3 regions of the Streptomyces phaeolivaceus genome follow, and region 3 is predicted to be linked to each of the others. Evidence: riboswitches for the same ligand, from Rfam matches in the RefSeq annotation. Region 3 holds a riboswitch; each other region holds the start of a gene.

Region 1 (5,637 bases), 4.4 Mb from region 3:
CGGTCATCGCTGTCGGCCCCATTCGCCGTCGAGCGCTCGCGCGACGCGGTTGGTGGCGAGCACGGTCGCGGCGATCACCAGGCCGGGCAGCGCGGTGAGCCACCACGCGTTGCCGAGGTAGTTGCGGCCGTCTGAGATGAGCGTGCCCCACTCCGGTGCGGGCGGCGGTGCCCCGTAGCCGAGGAAGCTGAGGGAGGACACGGCGAGGACCGCGGTGCCGAATTCGAGGGTGGCCAGGACGAGGACCGGGCCCACCGCGTTGGGCAGCACATGGCGGCCGAGCACCGAGTACCAGCGGGCCCCGCACGAGCGCGACGCCTCGACATAGACCGCCTGCCGGACCCGCAGCACCTCCGCGCGTGTCACCCGGGCGAAGCCGGCGACCCCTGCCGCACCGACCGCGACCGCCACCTTGACCGTCCCGTAGCCGAGCGCCGTGACCAGGGCCAGGGACAGGAACAGCGCCGGGATCGACAGCAGTACGTCGACGAAACGCATCAGCACGTCGTCGACCCAGCGGCCCACGAACCCGGCGAGCAGGCCGAGCAGACCGCCGACCACGAAGGCGACCGCGACCGCGATGAGCGTGGCCTTCAGCGACAGTTGGGCGCCGTGCACCACCCGGGCGAACAGGTCGCGTCCGAGTTCGTCGGTGCCGAACCAGTGCGCACCGCTCGGGCCGCGGAAGTTCTCCGTCGGCACTCCGTGCAGGGGGTCCTTCGCCGTGAACAGCCCCGGCCCGAACGCCGCCAGCACCACGAGGACCACGACCAGGAGCGAGACCAGCAGACCGGGCCGGCGCACGAAGAACCGCAGGGCGCGCCGGAGTTCGGGCCGCCGCCCGGCACCCGGGCCGATACCGGGCGGGACGGCAGGCGCCGGGGCGAGCGCGGCGCCGGTCACGATGCCATGAGCAACGCCGTCACCATGGGCAAGATCGCTGCTATGAGCAACGCCGCCGCCACGATCAACGCCGCCGGCCTGAGCAACGCCGCCGGCCTGAGCACCGCCGACGCCGTGGACATCGCCACCCTCGTGGACATCGCCGACGTCGTCGACGAGACGCTGGGTCATGCGAAACTCCCCTTCCTGCCCGAGGCCACCACGATCCGCGGGTCGAGGAGCGGATAGACGAGATCGACGATCAGATTGGCCAGTACGAAGATCAGCGCACCGAACACCACCACCCCCTGGACCAGTGGGATGTCCTGCGCGGTGACCGCGGCCACGGTCACCCGGCCCAGACCGTCGCGGGAGAACACGGTCTCCACGACCACCGAACCGGCGATCAGCTGCCCGGCGAGCAGCCCGACGACCGTCAGCGCCGGCAGCGACGCGTTGCGCAGCGCGTGCCGCAGATGGATCCGCAGCCGGCCCGCGCCCTTGGCCCGCGCGGTCTCCACATAGGCCTGATCCAGGGCGGTGAGCAGGCTCTTGGCCAGGACCTGGGCGATCTGCGCGCCGGTCGGGATCGCCAGCGTCAGCGCCGGCAGCACCAGGCCCCGCGGCCCGTCGTTGCCGAACGCCGGGAACCAGCGCAGCCGGAACGAGAACACCTCGACCAGCAGCAGCCCCACCCAGAAGGTCGGCACCGAGACCCCCAGCGGCGGCAACGACAGCAGCAGTTGCCGCAGCCACCGCCGCGAGGTGTAGGTCGCCAGCACCGCGAGACCGCCGCCGAGAACCACCGCGAGCAGCAGCGCCGTACCGGTCAGCGTCAGGGTCTGCGGCAGCGCGTCGCCCAGCGTCGAGGTCACCGGGCGGCCGGTGGAGATGGCGTCGCCGAAGTCCCCGCGCACCGCCCGGCCGAGATGGTCGGCGTACTGCGCGAGCACGGGCTTGTCGAAGCCGTACTCGTGGCGCAGCCTCGCCAGCTGCGCAGGGTCGACCGTGCCGGCCTCCGCCCCGGCGCCGGCCATCGCCGACACCGGGTCACCGGGGAGGAGGATCAGCACCAGGAACGAGACGGTGTAGGCAGCCCACAGCACCCCGACCGCCTGCGCGACGCGCTTGACCACATAGCGGCGCACGCGTCAGCCGATCCAGGTGTCGTGCAGCTGGATCCGGCTGGATGCCTCGAAGCCGAGGTCGTGCACCTTCTTGGCCACCCCGAGCTGGGTCTGCAGCTCCACCACGGGTACGACATACGCGTTCCTCACGATCAACCGCTGTGCCTGCTCGACCAGTTGCGCGCGCTCGGTGGCGTCGCTGGTCGCCGCCTGCCGGGTCAGCAGCGAGTCGAGCGGGCTCGCGGGCAGATGGTAGAAGTTGGCGAGCTTCGTGGAGTAGGAGCTGCGCAGGATGTCGGGGTCGGCGCGGGTGACATTGCCCCATACGGCGTCGAAGTCACCGGACTGCAGGGTCGTGGCGAACTGGCTGATCTGCCGTTCCTTGAGGACGATGTCGATACCGACGGCCTTGAGCTGCTGCTGGATCAGCTCCAGGGCGGGCTGGTTGGTGGCCGCGTTGGCGAACCAGGAGACGGTCAGGCTCAGTCTGTCGCCGTCCTTCGTCCGGATGCCGTCGCCGCCGGTCTTCCAACCGGCCTCGTCCAGCAGGGACTTGGCCTTCGCCGCGTCGTGCGCCAGGTCCTTGCCGAGGTCCGTGTAGTCCGGGGTGGTGTGCGCCAGGATGCTCGTGGCCGGCCGGGTGCCGGTCGGGAACACCGCGTCCACGATCTGCTGCCGGTCGACGGCGAACAGGATCGCCTGCCGTACCTTCACATCCTTCAGCAGCGGCCGGGAGTTGTTCAGCCCCAGGTTGAACACATTGCCCGGGTTGGCCCGTGCCGCCAGGTTCACCTGGGCACCCTTGAGCGCGCTCTCGTCGGCCCTGCCGACGCTGCTGATCGCGTCCACCTGACCGGACTGCAGGCTGCCGGTGCGCACACCGGCCTCCGGCACCACCTTGAACACCAGCCGGTCGAGGTACGCCTCGCCCTTCTTGCTCCACAGCGCGGAACCCCAGGCGTACTTGGTCCGCTTGGCCAAGGTGATGGAACGGTTCTGCACATACTGCTTCAGGGTGAACGGGCCGCTGCCGACGACCCCGTCGCTGCACTTCTGCTTCGGGGCCCGCTTCACGCTCGCCGACGACTCGATGCCCAGCGAGAACGTGGAAGTGGCCTGGAGGAACTGGGCGTTGGGCTGCTTGAAGCTCACCCGCACGGTGAGCGGGTCGACCACGGTGGTGCTCTCCACCCCGCTCAGATACCCCTGGGCCAGGGTCGCGAGGGCGCCCAGCTTCGGCACCGCGTCGAAGTTGTCCTTGACCACCTGCGCGGTGAGCGTTGACCCGTCGCTGAAGGTGACCCCTGATCGGAGGTGGAAGGTGAAGGTCTTCGTGTCCTTGCTGATGTCCCAGCTCTTCGCCAGCCACGGCACGATCCTGCCGGTCTTGGGATCCTGGTCGGTCAGGGAGTCGACGATCTGACGCAGGGAGTAGATGGTGTCGTTGCTGCCGACCTGCTGCGGGTCCACGCAGCCGGCGTCGGAGCCCACCGCGAAGGTCAGGGTGCCGCCGGACTTCGGCCGGCCGGTGCCGTCGCTCGCACCGCCGCCGCTTCCGGACGAGCAGGCGGTCAGCAGTGCACCGGTGGTGAGGAGCGCGGTCAGTGTCGCCCATCGGGCGGGGCGGGAATCCGGATGCGATATCACGGAAGTGGTTCTCCTACTCGAAAGCCGTCCCGCACGGGCTCGTGCGGACGGCGGAGATACGCGGATGGTGTCGCTCCAGGGCAGGACGACACGGCTGTGGAGGGTGAGGGAGAAGAAGGAAGGACAAGGAAGCGGAAAGGAAAACGGAAAAGAGCCGGGAAAGGGGCATGCGTCGCCGGTGCCGGAACGGCTGAGACCAGCGGGGGAACGCCCTAGATCGGCTTGGGGGCTGCGGTCAGCCGCGACACAGACAGCTGGTGATGCGCTGCAGGTCGATGTGGCGTCGGCGGGAGAACCGGGAGTGAGCCGCCGCGACCGTGCCGGAGGGACCGGAGATGGCGCTGTACCGCATGCTCACTCCTCCGTGTTCCAGGCCCTGTCAGGGGCCACGCGCTTGCCGGATCGGCGATCCGGCCGGGCTTTCACCTGGAGCACCCCACCGCGGCGGAGGGTTGCCGGTCAGCAAGCCAGGGCTTGACGCTGACACTCAATGCCAGTTGAAACTTTAGCGATCGTTTTCGCGGCCCGTCAACGCCGGGCGGGGAGCAGAGTGCGGACGAAGAGAGCGCCCCGGCGCGCGGCGCGGCCCGTATCGCGCCTACCGGAACGCTCCGTTGACATCCCCCGCCGCACGTGCTTGCATCCCGCCATGCCGTTGTCGGAGCCGCTGACCCGCCGCCGCGCCGTGGACCTCGTCCGTGTGGCCGCCGCGCTCTGTCGGCCGACCGGCTGATCGCGCGCCTCTCCGAGGCCGCCGCCAACCACCTTGCCGCGTAAGCCAGTTGTGCGCGCAACCCCTGCAACCCCTGGCGTCTCCGCCATCGCTGCCATCCCTGCCGTCTCCGCCACCCCTACTCCGCCACTCCTCCCGTCCCTGCCGTGCTCCTTCACTCCGCATGACGAGGATCCGCCATGCTCTCTCCCACCCCCGCCGGTCACCGCCACGAGACCGACTACGACCGTCGCAGGCTGCGCCAGTGGCTCGCCGGTGAGGCCAGGGCCGACGGCGTCTCACGCCGTCGGCTGCTCACCCTGCTCGCCGCCACGGCCGCCGGAACCGCGCTCGGCACCGCACGGCCCGCCCACGCCGCCGACACACCGATCGTCAAACCCCTGCCGCCCGAGTGGTTCATCCAGCGCGGCACGAACGCCGAGACCCGCTGGGAAGCCCTGCGCGGCACCGGCCACCACACCCCCAACAGCCTGTTCTTCGTACGCAACCACACCACCACCCCCGTCCTGGACGCCGCCGACTGGCGGCTGCGGCTGTGGGGGAGCGGGCTGCGCGGCGCCCCCGGCGAGGACCGGCCGGTGGAGTTCGGCTACGACGAACTGCGCGCCCTGCCGGCCGTCACCCGCACCGCGTTCGTCGAGTGCGCCGGGAACGGCCGCTCCTTCTACACGACCCAGCAGGGCGAGACCGTCACCGGCACCGCCTGGACCCTGGGCGCGATCGGCGTCGCCCGCTGGCGCGGGGTGCGCCTTGCCGATGTGCTGCGCGGAGCCGGGCTCTCCCCGTACGCCGTCGATGTGCAACCCCGGGGCCTCGACGCCGAGTTCGTCAGCGGCGGGGAGAGCCTGGGCCGGGTGCGCAGGCCGCTGCCGCTCGCCAAGGCGCTCGACGATGTGCTGCTCGCGTACGAGATGAACGGTGAGCCACTGCCGTACGACCACGGCCACCCGGTGCGGGTGCTGGTGCCGTCCTGGATCGGGATCGCGTCGATCAAGTGGGTCGGTGACATCGAGGTGTCCGCGCAGCCGCTGTTCTCGCCCTGGAACACCGCCTTCTACCGGCTGTTCGGGCCCGCCCACCCCGAGGGCGGCAGCGCGCCGCTCACCCGGCAGACCACGAAGAGCGCCTTCGAACTGGCGCGCGGGGCCACGTTCACGGCGGGGCGGAAACATGTGCTGCACGGGCGGTCGTGGTCGGGCGCGGGTGGTGTCGCCCATGTCGACGTCAGCACCGACGGCGGCACGAACT
Region 2 (5,637 bases), 2.2 Mb from region 3:
CACGGTCGAGGAGATCCAGCTGCACAGCGAGCAGCCGGTGACCGGCCCCTGGTCCCCCGCCGAGTCGCGCTGCGCCCTGCTGCTGGCCACGGTCGTGGTCCTGTGGTGCAGCGAGCCGCTGCACCGGGTCTCCCCGGCGGTGGTCGCGCTGATCGGCGCGGTCGTCGCCGCCTCACCGGCGCTGGGCACCGTGCGGCTGAAGGACGCGCTGCGGACCGTGCCCTGGTCGATGCTGCTCTTCATGGCCGCGACGATGGCGATGGGCGTCGCGCTCAGCGACTCGGGAGCGGCGAAGTGGCTGGTCTCCGGGCTGCCCGCGGCCGTCTCCCCCCTGGTGTTCCTGGTGGCGGTCGTGGCGGTCAGCACGGCCGCGCATCTGGTCCTGCAGTCCCGGTCGGCGCGCTCCTCGGTGCTCGTCCCGCTGGTCGTCGCGGCGGCCGTGGGCGCCGGGGTCAACCCGGTCGCCGCCGCGCTCGCCTCCACCGCGGCGGCGGGCTTCTGTCACACCCTCCCCGCCTCCGCCAAGCCGGTCGCCCTCTTCGCCGACCTGCCCGGCACCCCCACCTACACCCCGCGCGACCTGCTGCGGCTCTCCGCCGTGCTGGCCCCGCTGACCGCCGCCCTGGTCGTGCTCTTCGCAGTGGTGCTGTGGCCGGCGCTGGGCGTCCCGCTCGTCCCGTAACCCACTCTCCAGGAGCCCTGAGCACATGCTGAACCGAGTCGCCGTAGCCCCCAGTGGCTTCAAGGAGTCCCTGTCCGCCGAGGCCGCCGCCGACGCCATCGCGGAGGGCGTCCGCCGGGTCCTGCCCGACGCGGAGGTGGACCTGATCCCGCTGGTGGACGGCGGCGAGGGCACGGCCGCCGCGCTGGCCGCCGCCACCGGGGGCCGGCTGGTCCCCCGGATCGCCACGGGCCCGGTCGGCGCACCGGTCGACACCCACTTCGCCCTCATCGGCTCCCACGGCCCGGCGACGACGACGGCGGAGACGGCCGTGGTCGAGATGGCGGCCGTCGCGGGCCTCTCCCTCGTCCCGCACACCCTCCGCGACCCCGGCGCCACGACCACGTACGGCGTCGGCGAACTGATCCGTGCCGCGCTCGACACCGGCGTACGGCGGATCCTGGTCGGCTGCGGCGACTCCGGGACGTCGGACGGCGGGGCCGGTGCCCTCCAGGCGCTGGGCGCGCGACTGCTGGACGCGGACGGTGTCGAACTGCCGCCGGGAGGCGGGGAGTTGCCCCGGCTGCGCCGCGTCGACCCGTCCGGCCTGGACCCCCGCCTCGCGGACGTGGAACTGCTGGTCGCCTGCAACCCGTTCAACGTGCTGTGCGGCGAGCGGGGGGTCGCCCGGGTCTTCGGCCCGCAGAAAGGGGCGACGCCGGAGCGGGTCGAGGAACTCTCGGCGGGCCTGGAGAACTGGGCACGTGTCCTCACCCGCGACCTCGCCCCGCCGCGTACGGATCTCCGGACCGGCCCCGGCACGGGCGCCTCGGGCGGGCTCGGCGCCGGGCTGGCCGCGCTGGGGGCCCGGCTGCTCCCCCGCTTCGAGGTGCTGCTGGGCCATCTGGACCTCGACGCCCGGCTGGCCCGCGCCGATCTGGTCATCACGGCCGAGGGCGCCCTCGATCACCAGACCCCTCGGGGCAAGGTGCCCGCCGAGGTGGCCCGCCGCGCCAAGCTGCACGGCCGCCCGGTCCTCGCCCTCGCGGGCACCCTGGGCGAGGGCGCGCACCAGGTGCCCGGCGTGGACGCGTACACCGGCATCCTGCCCGCGCCGATGGCCCTCGCCGAGGCCCTGGTCCGCGCACACGAGCTGCTCACGGACGCCACGGAACGGGCGCTACGGATGATCGTGCTGGGCGCGCGGGTGACGGCCGGAACGGCCGGAACGGCCGGAACGAATGGCGCGGTCAGCGCGGTTCAGACGGCTGGCGCGGTTCAGACGGCCGGGACGCAACGACCGTCCTCCGTGCGGTAGTTCCACTGCGCGCCGTTGCTCACCAGCTCCTTCACCGCGCCCACGAACCGCTCCACGTGCTCGTCGGGGGTGCCCGCGCCGAAGCTCACCCGGATCGCGTTGAGGGACCGCTCGCCGGGCGCGGCCTCGGGTGCGCCGCACTCGCCCTGCGCCTGCGGCTCACTGCCGAGGAGGGCGCGGACGAGGGGGTGCGCGCAGAAGAGACCGTCGCGTACGCCGATGCCGTACTCGGCGGAGAGCGCGGCGGCGAAGTGGGAGCTGTTCCAGCCCTCTACGACGAAGGAGAGGACACCGACGCGCGGGGCGTCGTCCCCGAAGAGGGAGAGGATCCGCACCTCGGGCACCTCGGCTAGCCCGGCCCGTACGACGTCGATCAGATACCGCTCACGGGCGACCAGCGTGTCGAACCCGGCCTCGGTGAGGGCCTTGCAGGCGGAGGCGATGGAGTAGGCGCCGATGACGTTGGGCGAGCCGGCCTCGTGCCGGGCGGCGGTCTCGTGCCACTCGACGTCCACACCGCCGTCGGTGCGCCGGGTGACCTTGCGGGAGGCTCCGCCCCCGGCGAGGTACGGCTCGGCCGCGGTGAGCCAGTCGGCGCGGCCGGCGAGGACGCCCGAGCCGAAGGGCGCGTACAGCTTGTGGCCGGAGAAGGCGACCCAGTCGACGTCCAACTCCTGTACGGAGACGGGGTGGTGGGGTGCCAGCTGGGCCGCGTCGAGCACGATCCGCGCACCGTGCGCGTGCGCGGCGGCGGCCAGCTCCCGCACCGGCCAGATCTCCCCGGTGACATTGGAGGCACCGGTGACGCACACCAGCGCCGGCCCGAACGGGTCGCGTCCGGCGAGCGCGGTCTCCAGGGTGGCGACGGCCTGCTCGGGCGTCCGGGGCGCGTCCAGGTAGGTCACCCGCGCGTCCCGCCAGGGCAGCAGCGAGGCGTGGTGCTCGGTCTCGAAGACGAAGACCTGGCAGTCGGCGGGGAGGGCGGCGGCGAGGAGGTTCAGCGAGTCGGTGGTCGACCGGGTGAACACGACCTGGTCGCCGTCCCGGCAGTCGAGGAACTCGGCGACGGTCCTCCGGGCGTTCTCGAAGAGGTCCGTCGACAGCTGCGAGAGGTACCCGGCGCCCCGGTGCACGCTCCCGTAGTACGGCGCGTACGCCGCCACGTCGTCCCAGACGCGCTGCAGGGCCGGGGCGCTGGCCGCGTAGTCGAGGGCGGCGTAGGTGACCTCGCCGCCGGTGACGAGCGGGACGGTGACATCTCGCCCCAGAACGGACAACGGGGCACAAACGGACTGGTCGGCGGCAGCGGTGAAGACGGACATGGCGAACTCCCGTGAGAGGCATGCGCGAAGGAAGGGAAGGGCGCATGTGGAGGAAAGAGAGAAGGGTGCGCGGAGGCGGGGCTCGGCGGCCCTATCGCATTCGCTTGCTCACGGAAGACTCCCTCGTAACCGCGCTTGCCGTAGACCTCGCTGCCTATGGCCCGGTCTTCACCCGGGGCACCCCGCCACGGACGGAGGGTTGCCGGACAGCCAGCCGGGGCTATGGGCTGTCACTCATGACCTGTCGAAAACCTACGTGAAGTGATCGTCGCGCCGCAACTTGTGTCCGGATGTTGGGCGGGTGCGGGCCGGTGGGGGCCGGTGGGGGCCGGTGGGGCTTCTCGCGCAGCCCCGGCTTTTCAGGGGCGCGGGGAACTGCGCGACCAGCCCCCACGCACCCGCACCCGCACCCGCACCCGCACCCGCACCCGCACCCGCACCCGCAGAACTACCGGTTCGTCGCCGCGACCCACCGCTCAAGGGCCCGCCGAGCCGCCCCGGAATCGATCGACTCCGCCGCCTTCGCCATCCCGTCCCGCAGCTGCTCCGCGAGCGACGCGGATGTCGGGTCCAACGCCACCAGCGCCGCCGCCGAGTTGAGCAGGACCGCATCCCGCACGGGACCGGTCTCCCCACCCAGCAACCGCCGCGCGACATCCGCGTTGAAGGACGCGTCGGCCCCCCGCAGCGCCTCCACGGGCACCAGCTCCAGGCCGACGTCACGCGGGTCGAACGCCTCTTCCGTCACCTTGCCGTCCCGGACGACCCACACCCGCGACGTCGCCGTGGTCGTCAGTTCGTCCAGGCCGTCGTCGCCGCGGAAGACCAGTGACGAGTTGCCGCGCTCGGCGAGGACACCGGCCATGATGGGCGCCATCCGGGGGTCGGCGACACCGACCGCCTGGGCCCGCACCTTCGCCGGGTTCGCCAGCGGCCCCAGCGCGTTGAAGACGGTCCGGATGCCCAACTGCCCGCGCGCGGCGGCCACATGACGCAGCGCCGGATGGAACTTCACCGCGAAGCAGAAGGTGATCCCGGCCTCCTCGGCGACCTCGGCGACCCGCTTCGGCGTCAGCTCCAGATTGACGCCCAGCTTCTCCAGCACATCGGAAGCCCCGGACGCAGACGACGCGGCCCGGTTGCCGTGCTTGACGACCTTCGCGCCCGTACCGGCGACGACGATCGACGACATCGTGGAGATGTTGACGGTCTTGGCGCCGTCCCCGCCCGTACCGACGATGTCGACGGTCTTCCCGGACACCTCGATGACATTGGCGTGCTCGTACAGCGCCTCGACGAGACCGGTGATCTCGTCGACGGTCTCCCCCTTGGCCCGCAGCGCCACCACGAACCCGGCGATCTGCGCGTCCGTCGCCTCACCGCGCATGATCTGGTCCATCGCCCAGAACGTGGCGCCGGCGTCCTGGTCCTGCCCGGAGAGCAGCGCGTTCAGCACGGTGGGCCAGGAACGGCCCGCCGCGGTGTCGCCTCCAGCGGGGGTCACAGCGCTCATAGCCGCTCCTGGGTGTCGTGGCGCGCGAGATGCCGCGCGATCCATGAAATCAAAAGTGCGCTCCCACCCTATCCAGCCACGGGCACGGCGAAGGGCCCCCGTCCGAAGATCGGACGGGGGCCCTTCGACCGTGGTGTGGCGAAGCGAAGCGATCAGTGGTGGCCGTGGCCGCTCGTGATCTCCTTGTACTCCTCGACGGTCGGCTTGGCGATCTGGCTGTCCTCGCCGTAGTAGCCCTTGCTCAGCTTGGCGCGGAGCTTCTGCAGGCGGGTGACCTTGCGGGCGACACCGTTCTCGTCGACCGCGGCACCGATCTCGGCCGGGGCGTACTGCTCGTGCGCCGTGAGCGTGTGCAGCTGCTCCTGGCTGAGCGGCTCGTGGACCTCGATGAACTCACCGTGCGGCAGGCGCTTGATGATGCCGGTCTCGCGACCGTGCAGGATCTTGTCCTTGTCCCGCCGCTGCAGGCCGAGGCAGATGCGCTTGGTGACGATGAACGCGAGGACCGGGGCCACGAAGAACGCGATCCGGACGAACCAGGTGATCGAGTTGATCGACAGGTGGAAGTGGGTCGCCCAGAGGTCGTTTCCACCACCGATCAGCAGGACCATGTACCAGGTGATCCACGCGACACCGAAGGCCGTACGGGTCGGGGCGTTGCGCGGGCGGTCCAGGATGTGGTGCTCGCGCTTGTCGCCGGTGACCCAGGACTCGATGAACGGGTAGACCGCGATCGCCACCAGGACCAGCGGGAAGATCACCAGCGGGATGAACACACCCAGGACGAGCGTGTGGCCCCAGAAGTTGATCTCCCAGCCCGGCA
Region 3 (5,637 bases):
CTTGCGGGCGCGGCCCAGCAGGTCCAGCGTCGCGTTCTCCAGCTTGAGACCGACCTCCTCGGAGATGACCTCGCCGCCCGTGAGGATGGCGATGTCATTGAGCATGGCCTTGCGGCGGTCACCGAAGCCCGGGGCCTTGACCGCCACCGAGCGGAAGGTGCCCTTGATCTTGTTGACGACCAGGGTCGACAGGGCCTCGCCCTCGATGTCCTCGGCGATGATCAGCAGCGGCTTGCCGGACTGCATGACCTTCTCCAGAAGCGGGAGCAGGTCCTTGACCGAGCCGATCTTGGAGTTGGCGATGAGGATGTAAGGGTCCTCCAGCACCGCCTCCATGCGCTCCATGTCGGTCGCGAAGTACGCCGAGATGTAGCCCTTGTCGAAGCGCATGCCCTCGGTGAGCTCAAGCTCCAGACCGAAGGTCTGCGACTCCTCGACGGTGATGACGCCTTCCTTGCCGACCTTGTCCATGGCCTCGGCGATCAGCTCGCCGATCTGGGTGTCGGCGGCGGAGATGGAGGCGGTGGAGGCGATCTGCTCCTTGGTCTCGACCTCCTTGGCCTGGTCGAGCAGCGCACCGGAGACGGCCTCGACGGCCTTCTCGATACCGCGCTTGAGGGCCATCGGGTTGGCACCGGCGGCTACGTTGCGCAGGCCTTCCTTGACCAGGGCCTGGGCGAGAACGGTCGCCGTGGTCGTACCGTCGCCGGCGACGTCGTCCGTCTTCTTGGCGACTTCCTTGACCAGCTCGGCGCCGATCTTCTCGTACGGGTCCTCGAGCTCGATCTCCTTGGCGATGGAGACACCATCGTTGGTGATCGTGGGGGCGCCCCACTTCTTCTCGAGGACGACGTTGCGGCCCTTGGGGCCGAGCGTCACCTTGACGGCGTCCGCGAGCTGGTTCATGCCGCGCTCGAGGCCGCGCCGCGCCTCCTCGTCGAACGCGATGATCTTGGCCATGTGAAGTGGTCCTCCCGGACTGGGGTGGATTGCTCCGGACCGCGCTGGCGCCCGCGACGGACGGCTCGCCTGCCTCGTGGTTCCTTGCCCCACATGGCCTGCGGGCCTCACCGACCCGATCCTCGTTGTCACTCTCACCTTCAGAGTGCTAACGCCAATGATTAGCACTCGCCCCCTGCGAGTGCAAGCGGCTCTTGATGATCCGCAGGTGAACGCGCCCGTGCGCCTCCCGTGCGCGACCCCCCGGCGAGCCCGCCCCCGGGCACACGGAAGGGCTCGCACCCCCGTACAGGGATGCGAGCCCTCCGATGAAGAACGAAGAACGTCGCTGCGTTAAAGCCCGGCGCGCACTTCAGCCGGCCGCGAGTCGGACCATGTCCGCCTGCGGCCCCTTCTGACCCTGCGAGATCTCGAACTCGACCCGCTGGCCCTCTTCCAGGGTGCGGTAACCGTCCATCTGGATCGCGCTGTAGTGGACGAATACATCCGCACCACCGTCGACCGCGATGAAGCCGTACCCCTTCTCCGCGTTGAACCACTTGACGGTGCCCTGAGCCATGCCTAACTCCCCTATTACTGGCCCTTGCACAGATCCACACTTCGCGGATCCGGGTCAGACCTCACCCCCCAACGGTTGGGGGTGTGCGCCGGAACGCGTCGACCGCGGCCGAATGTATCTGTCCAACTGCCCTCTGCAACAGGTCAATGGGACGAGAATTCTGGACACGACCGGTCGGGAATGTACGAACAATTCGCCCGAATTCAGGGCAAGTCGGGCCCCATAAAAGGGAAGAAATACGCAAAAGGCCTGCACACTTTGGCTACTTCATATAGGGCGTGCGGCGCGATCAAATATGCGCCCGGCATGCAATCACTACGGTGATCGGACCGGGTTCCCCAACTGTACCGCGCTCAACCATAGAGAATTGCCCCCTCCGCTTCTCTCGCGGAGGGGGCAATTCGATGAACTCTCGGTAATCAAAGTTACCGACGGTTACTACCGGCGGGTACCGACCGGCGGTCAGCCACCGGCGACCGCGGGAATGATCGACACACCCGCACCGTCCGGAGTCGCCGTCTCCAGCCCCTGCTCGAACCGGACATCGTCGTCGTTCACGTACACATTCACGAACCGCCGCAACTTGCCCTGATCATCCAGAACCCGGGCGGCGATCCCATTGTGGTTCTTTTCGAGATCGGCGATGACTTCGCCAAGGGTGGCCCCCTCGGCGGTCACCTCGGCCTGCCCACCCGTGTAGGTGCGAAGGATGGTGGGGATGCGGACGGAAACGCTCACGATGGGACCTCCGGTCGGGAATGTGTGCTGTTCGAGGCGGTCTTACGCGAGACCGGCCTCATGGAACGAATCGAGGTTGGGCCGGATGGTCGCGGTCAGCCCGGTCCCGGCCACCGCGTCCAGGGTCTTGAGACCGTCCCCCGTGTTGAGGACGACGGTCGTCAGCGTCGGGTCGAGCACCCCGTCCTCGATCAGCTTCTTCGCGACCCCCACGGTCACCCCGCCCGCGGTCTCCGCGAAGATCCCCTCGGTCCGCGCCAGCAGCTTGATCGCCTCGACGACCTGCTCGTCCGTCACGTCCTCCACGGCCCCACCGGTCCGCCGCGCGATGTCGATCACATACGGCCCGTCCGCCGGGTTGCCGATCGCCAGCGACTTCGCGATGGTGTTCGGCTTCTGCGGGCGCACCACGTCGTGCCCGGCCTTGAAGGCCACCGACACCGGCGAGCACCCCTCCGCCTGCGCACCGAAGATCTTGTACGGCTTGTCCTCGACGAGCCCGAGCTTGATCAGCTCCTGGAGCCCCTTGTCGATCTTCGTGAGCTGCGACCCGGAGGCGATCGGCACCACCAGCTGGTCGGGCAGCTGCCAGCCGAGCTGCTCGCAGATCTCGTACGCGAGGGTCTTGGAGCCCTCCGCGTAGTACGGCCGCAGATTGACGTTCACGAAGCCCCAGCCCTCGCCGGCCGGGTCGCCGATCAGCTCGGAGCAGAAGCGGTTCACATCGTCGTAGTTGCCCTCGATGCCGACCAGCGCGCCGCCGTAGACGGCGGCCATGACGACCTTGCCCTGCTCCAGGTCGTGCGGGATGAACACACAGGACCGGAAGCCGGCGCGGGCGGCGGCGGCGCCGACGGCACCGGCCAGGTTGCCCGTGGAGGAGCAGGAGAGGGTGGTGAAACCGAAGGCACGGGCCGCTTCGAGGGCCTGGGCGACGACGCGGTCCTTGAAGGAGTGCGTCGGATTGCCCGAGTCGTCCTTGATGAAGAGCTTGCCGGTGTCGACGCCGAGCGCGGCGGCCAGGTTGTCGGCCTTGACGAGCTGGGTCCAGCCGGGGTTGATGTTCGGCTTGGTGGCCACATCGGCGGGGACGGGCAGGAGGGGCGCGTAACGCCAGATGTTCGCGGGCCCGGACTCGATCCGCTTCCGCAGCTCCTCCGTGTCGTAGGAGGAGTAGTCGTACGCGATCTCCAGCGGCCCGAAACACTCCTCGCAGGCGAAGACCGGTCCGAGAGGTACGCGGTGTCCGCACTCGCGACAGCTCAGGGCGGCGGCGGGGCCGAGGTCTACTGTGGAGGCGGAGCCGGATTCGGATTCGGTGGTGCTTGCAACAGTCTGCGCAGCCATGGAGGCGAGGCCCTTTCTCCTCATCTTCCTCACGACGCACTTCGCCGTGAGACGGATTTGGCACCTTCCCGAGCCGGGAGCCTCACCACGATGACGATGATCGAATGACGATGATCGGATGACGTGGTCAGACCGGCTGGAGGGTTGCCGGGGCTTCATCGGGCCGTATCCCTCTGCCCCTCTGGATGAGCGGTATTTGGTTGTATACGCCGACGGGCACCGACATGCGATGGTCACCAGCGTTGTCCAAGACTGTAACCGAAGGCCAGGACAGTTGAGAGAGCCGTCCGAACCGCGAGATGAACGCAGAGGAGCCGCGCACTGTGCTGAAGGAAGTCGAGCGCTGGCTGAGCACCCGCTCCTGGTCCATGTCCGACCGCCCGCTCCACAAGATCATGGCCGCCAAACGGGCCACGGGACAGACGGTCAGCGTCGTCCTGCCCGCGCTGAACGAGGAGGAGACGGTCGGCGACATCGTCGCGATCATCCGTCATGACCTCATGCGGCAGGTCCCGCTCGTCGACGAGATCGTGGTCGTCGACTCCGGTTCGACCGACCGGACGTCCCAGGTCGCGGCAGCCGCCGGGGCGAGGGTCGTGCACCGCGACGCGATTCTGCCCCGCCTCCCGGCCGTCCCCGGCAAGGGCGAGGTGCTGTGGCGGTCGCTCCTGGTGACCTCGGGCGACATCGTCTGCTTCATCGACGCGGACCTCAAGGAGTTCTCGTCGGACTTCGTCTCCGGGATCGTCGGCCCGCTGCTCACCGACCCCGGTGTGGACCTCGTCAAGGCGATGTACGACCGGCCCCTCGGCTCCGCCGCCGGCCAGGGCGGCCGTGTGACCGAACTCATGGCCCGCCCCCTCCTCAACATGCACTGGCCCCAGCTGGCCGGCTTCGTCCAGCCGCTCGGCGGCGAGTACGCGGCGCGGCGGTCGCTGCTGGAGCAGCTTCCGTTCCCCGTCGGCTACGGCGTCGAGCTGGGCATGCTGGTCGACGCGCTGCACCTCGTCGGCCTCGACGCGCTCTCCCAGGTCGATGTGGGTGTCCGCAAGCACCGGCACCAGGACGGGGCGGCACTGGGGCGGATGTCCGCGGCGATCTATCGCACCGCCCAGCTGCGGCTGGCCCGCGGCCACCTGATCCGGCCCGTCCTCACCCAGTTCGAACGCGGACGCGAGGGCTTCGAGCCGCGCACGTACTCGGTGGACCTGGAGGAACGGCCGCCGATGGTGGATGTCGAGGAGTACGTGGAGCGCAAGGCGGCGTGATCTTTTGGGGCGGCGGGGGTGCGTTGCGTTGTCGGGTGCGGGTCCGGTGGGGGCTGGTCGCGCAGTTCCCCGCGCCCCTGAAAAAGCAGGGGCCGCGCCCCGTGCTTTTTCAACGGCCCGCAGGGGCCGTTGTTCTCAGGGGCGCGGGGAACTGCGCGAGAAGCCCCACCGGACCCCCACCCGCCGACGAACGCCGCACCCCCCACCCCACTGGGCACTCCTGTATACGGCCGAACCCCACGTTTGACCGGCGGAGCCCTTGGCTAGGTTGAGCCCTATGGCCTCCACACGCGGTGCCCAGATCCTCGTCGCCTCCAACCGCGGCCCCGTCACGTACGCACAGGACGACACGGGCGCCCTCACAGCGAAGCGCGGCGGCGGCGGCCTCGTGTCCGGGCTCTCCGCGATCGACCCGGAGTCGGGCGCGGTCTGGGTGTGCTCGGCACTCGGCGACGGCGACCGCGAGGCCGTACGACGCGGAGTCGCAGAGCCGGGCGTACGGATGCTGGACATCCCGGCCGACGTGCACCACGACGCGTACAACGGCGTCGCCAACTCCACGCTGTGGTTCGTGCACCACATGCTCTACCAGACCCCGCTGGAGCCGGCCTTCGACGCGGAGTTCCGCCGCCAGTGGGCGTCGTACGAGACGTACAACCGCGCCTTCGCCGAGGCCCTCGCGCAGGAGGCGGCGGACGGCGCGGCCGTCCTCGTCCAGGACTACCACCTGACCCTGGCCCCCCGGATGCTCCGCGAACTCCGCCC

Evidence for each region. A riboswitch is a leader RNA that binds a small molecule or an ion and turns the genes downstream of it on or off. The one in region 3 is predicted to bind S-adenosylmethionine.
Region 1: it holds a riboswitch for S-adenosylmethionine, as region 3 does, so the genes downstream of both, F9278_RS48415 (putative leader peptide) here and thrC (threonine synthase) in region 3, are expected to answer to the same signal.
Region 2: it holds a riboswitch for S-adenosylmethionine, as region 3 does, so the genes downstream of both, F9278_RS11060 (aminotransferase class V-fold PLP-dependent enzyme) here and thrC (threonine synthase) in region 3, are expected to answer to the same signal.

The regions. Positions count from the first base shown of each region.
Region 1 covers NZ_CP045096.1:177,573-183,209, reverse strand. Annotated here, with positions in the region: gene F9278_RS01180 (ABC transporter permease) at 4-903, opposite strand; gene F9278_RS46040 (hypothetical protein) at 910-1,131, shown strand; gene F9278_RS01175 (ABC transporter permease) at 1,071-2,030, opposite strand; gene F9278_RS01170 (ABC transporter substrate-binding protein) at 2,034-3,656, opposite strand; gene F9278_RS48415 (putative leader peptide) at 3,892-4,008, opposite strand; SAM riboswitch class IV at 4,042-4,151, opposite strand; gene F9278_RS01165 (sulfite oxidase) at 4,569-5,637, shown strand, end outside.
Region 2 covers NZ_CP045096.1:2,351,333-2,356,969, forward strand. Annotated here, with positions in the region: gene F9278_RS11050 (SLC13 family permease) at 1-682, shown strand, start outside; gene F9278_RS11055 (glycerate kinase family protein) at 708-1,979, shown strand; gene F9278_RS11060 (aminotransferase class V-fold PLP-dependent enzyme) at 1,940-3,301, opposite strand; SAM riboswitch class IV at 3,428-3,543, opposite strand; gene trpD (anthranilate phosphoribosyltransferase) at 3,750-4,814, opposite strand; gene qcrB (cytochrome bc1 complex cytochrome b subunit) at 4,967-5,637, opposite strand, start outside.
Region 3 covers NZ_CP045096.1:4,563,416-4,569,052, forward strand. Annotated here, with positions in the region: gene groL (chaperonin GroEL) at 1-960, opposite strand, end outside; gene F9278_RS21380 (cold-shock protein) at 1,313-1,519, opposite strand; gene F9278_RS21385 (ubiquitin-like small modifier protein 1) at 1,982-2,257, opposite strand; gene thrC (threonine synthase) at 2,300-3,604, opposite strand; SAM riboswitch class I at 3,622-3,796, opposite strand; gene F9278_RS21395 (glucosyl-3-phosphoglycerate synthase) at 3,928-4,872, shown strand; gene F9278_RS21400 (alpha,alpha-trehalose-phosphate synthase (UDP-forming)) at 5,150-5,637, shown strand, end outside.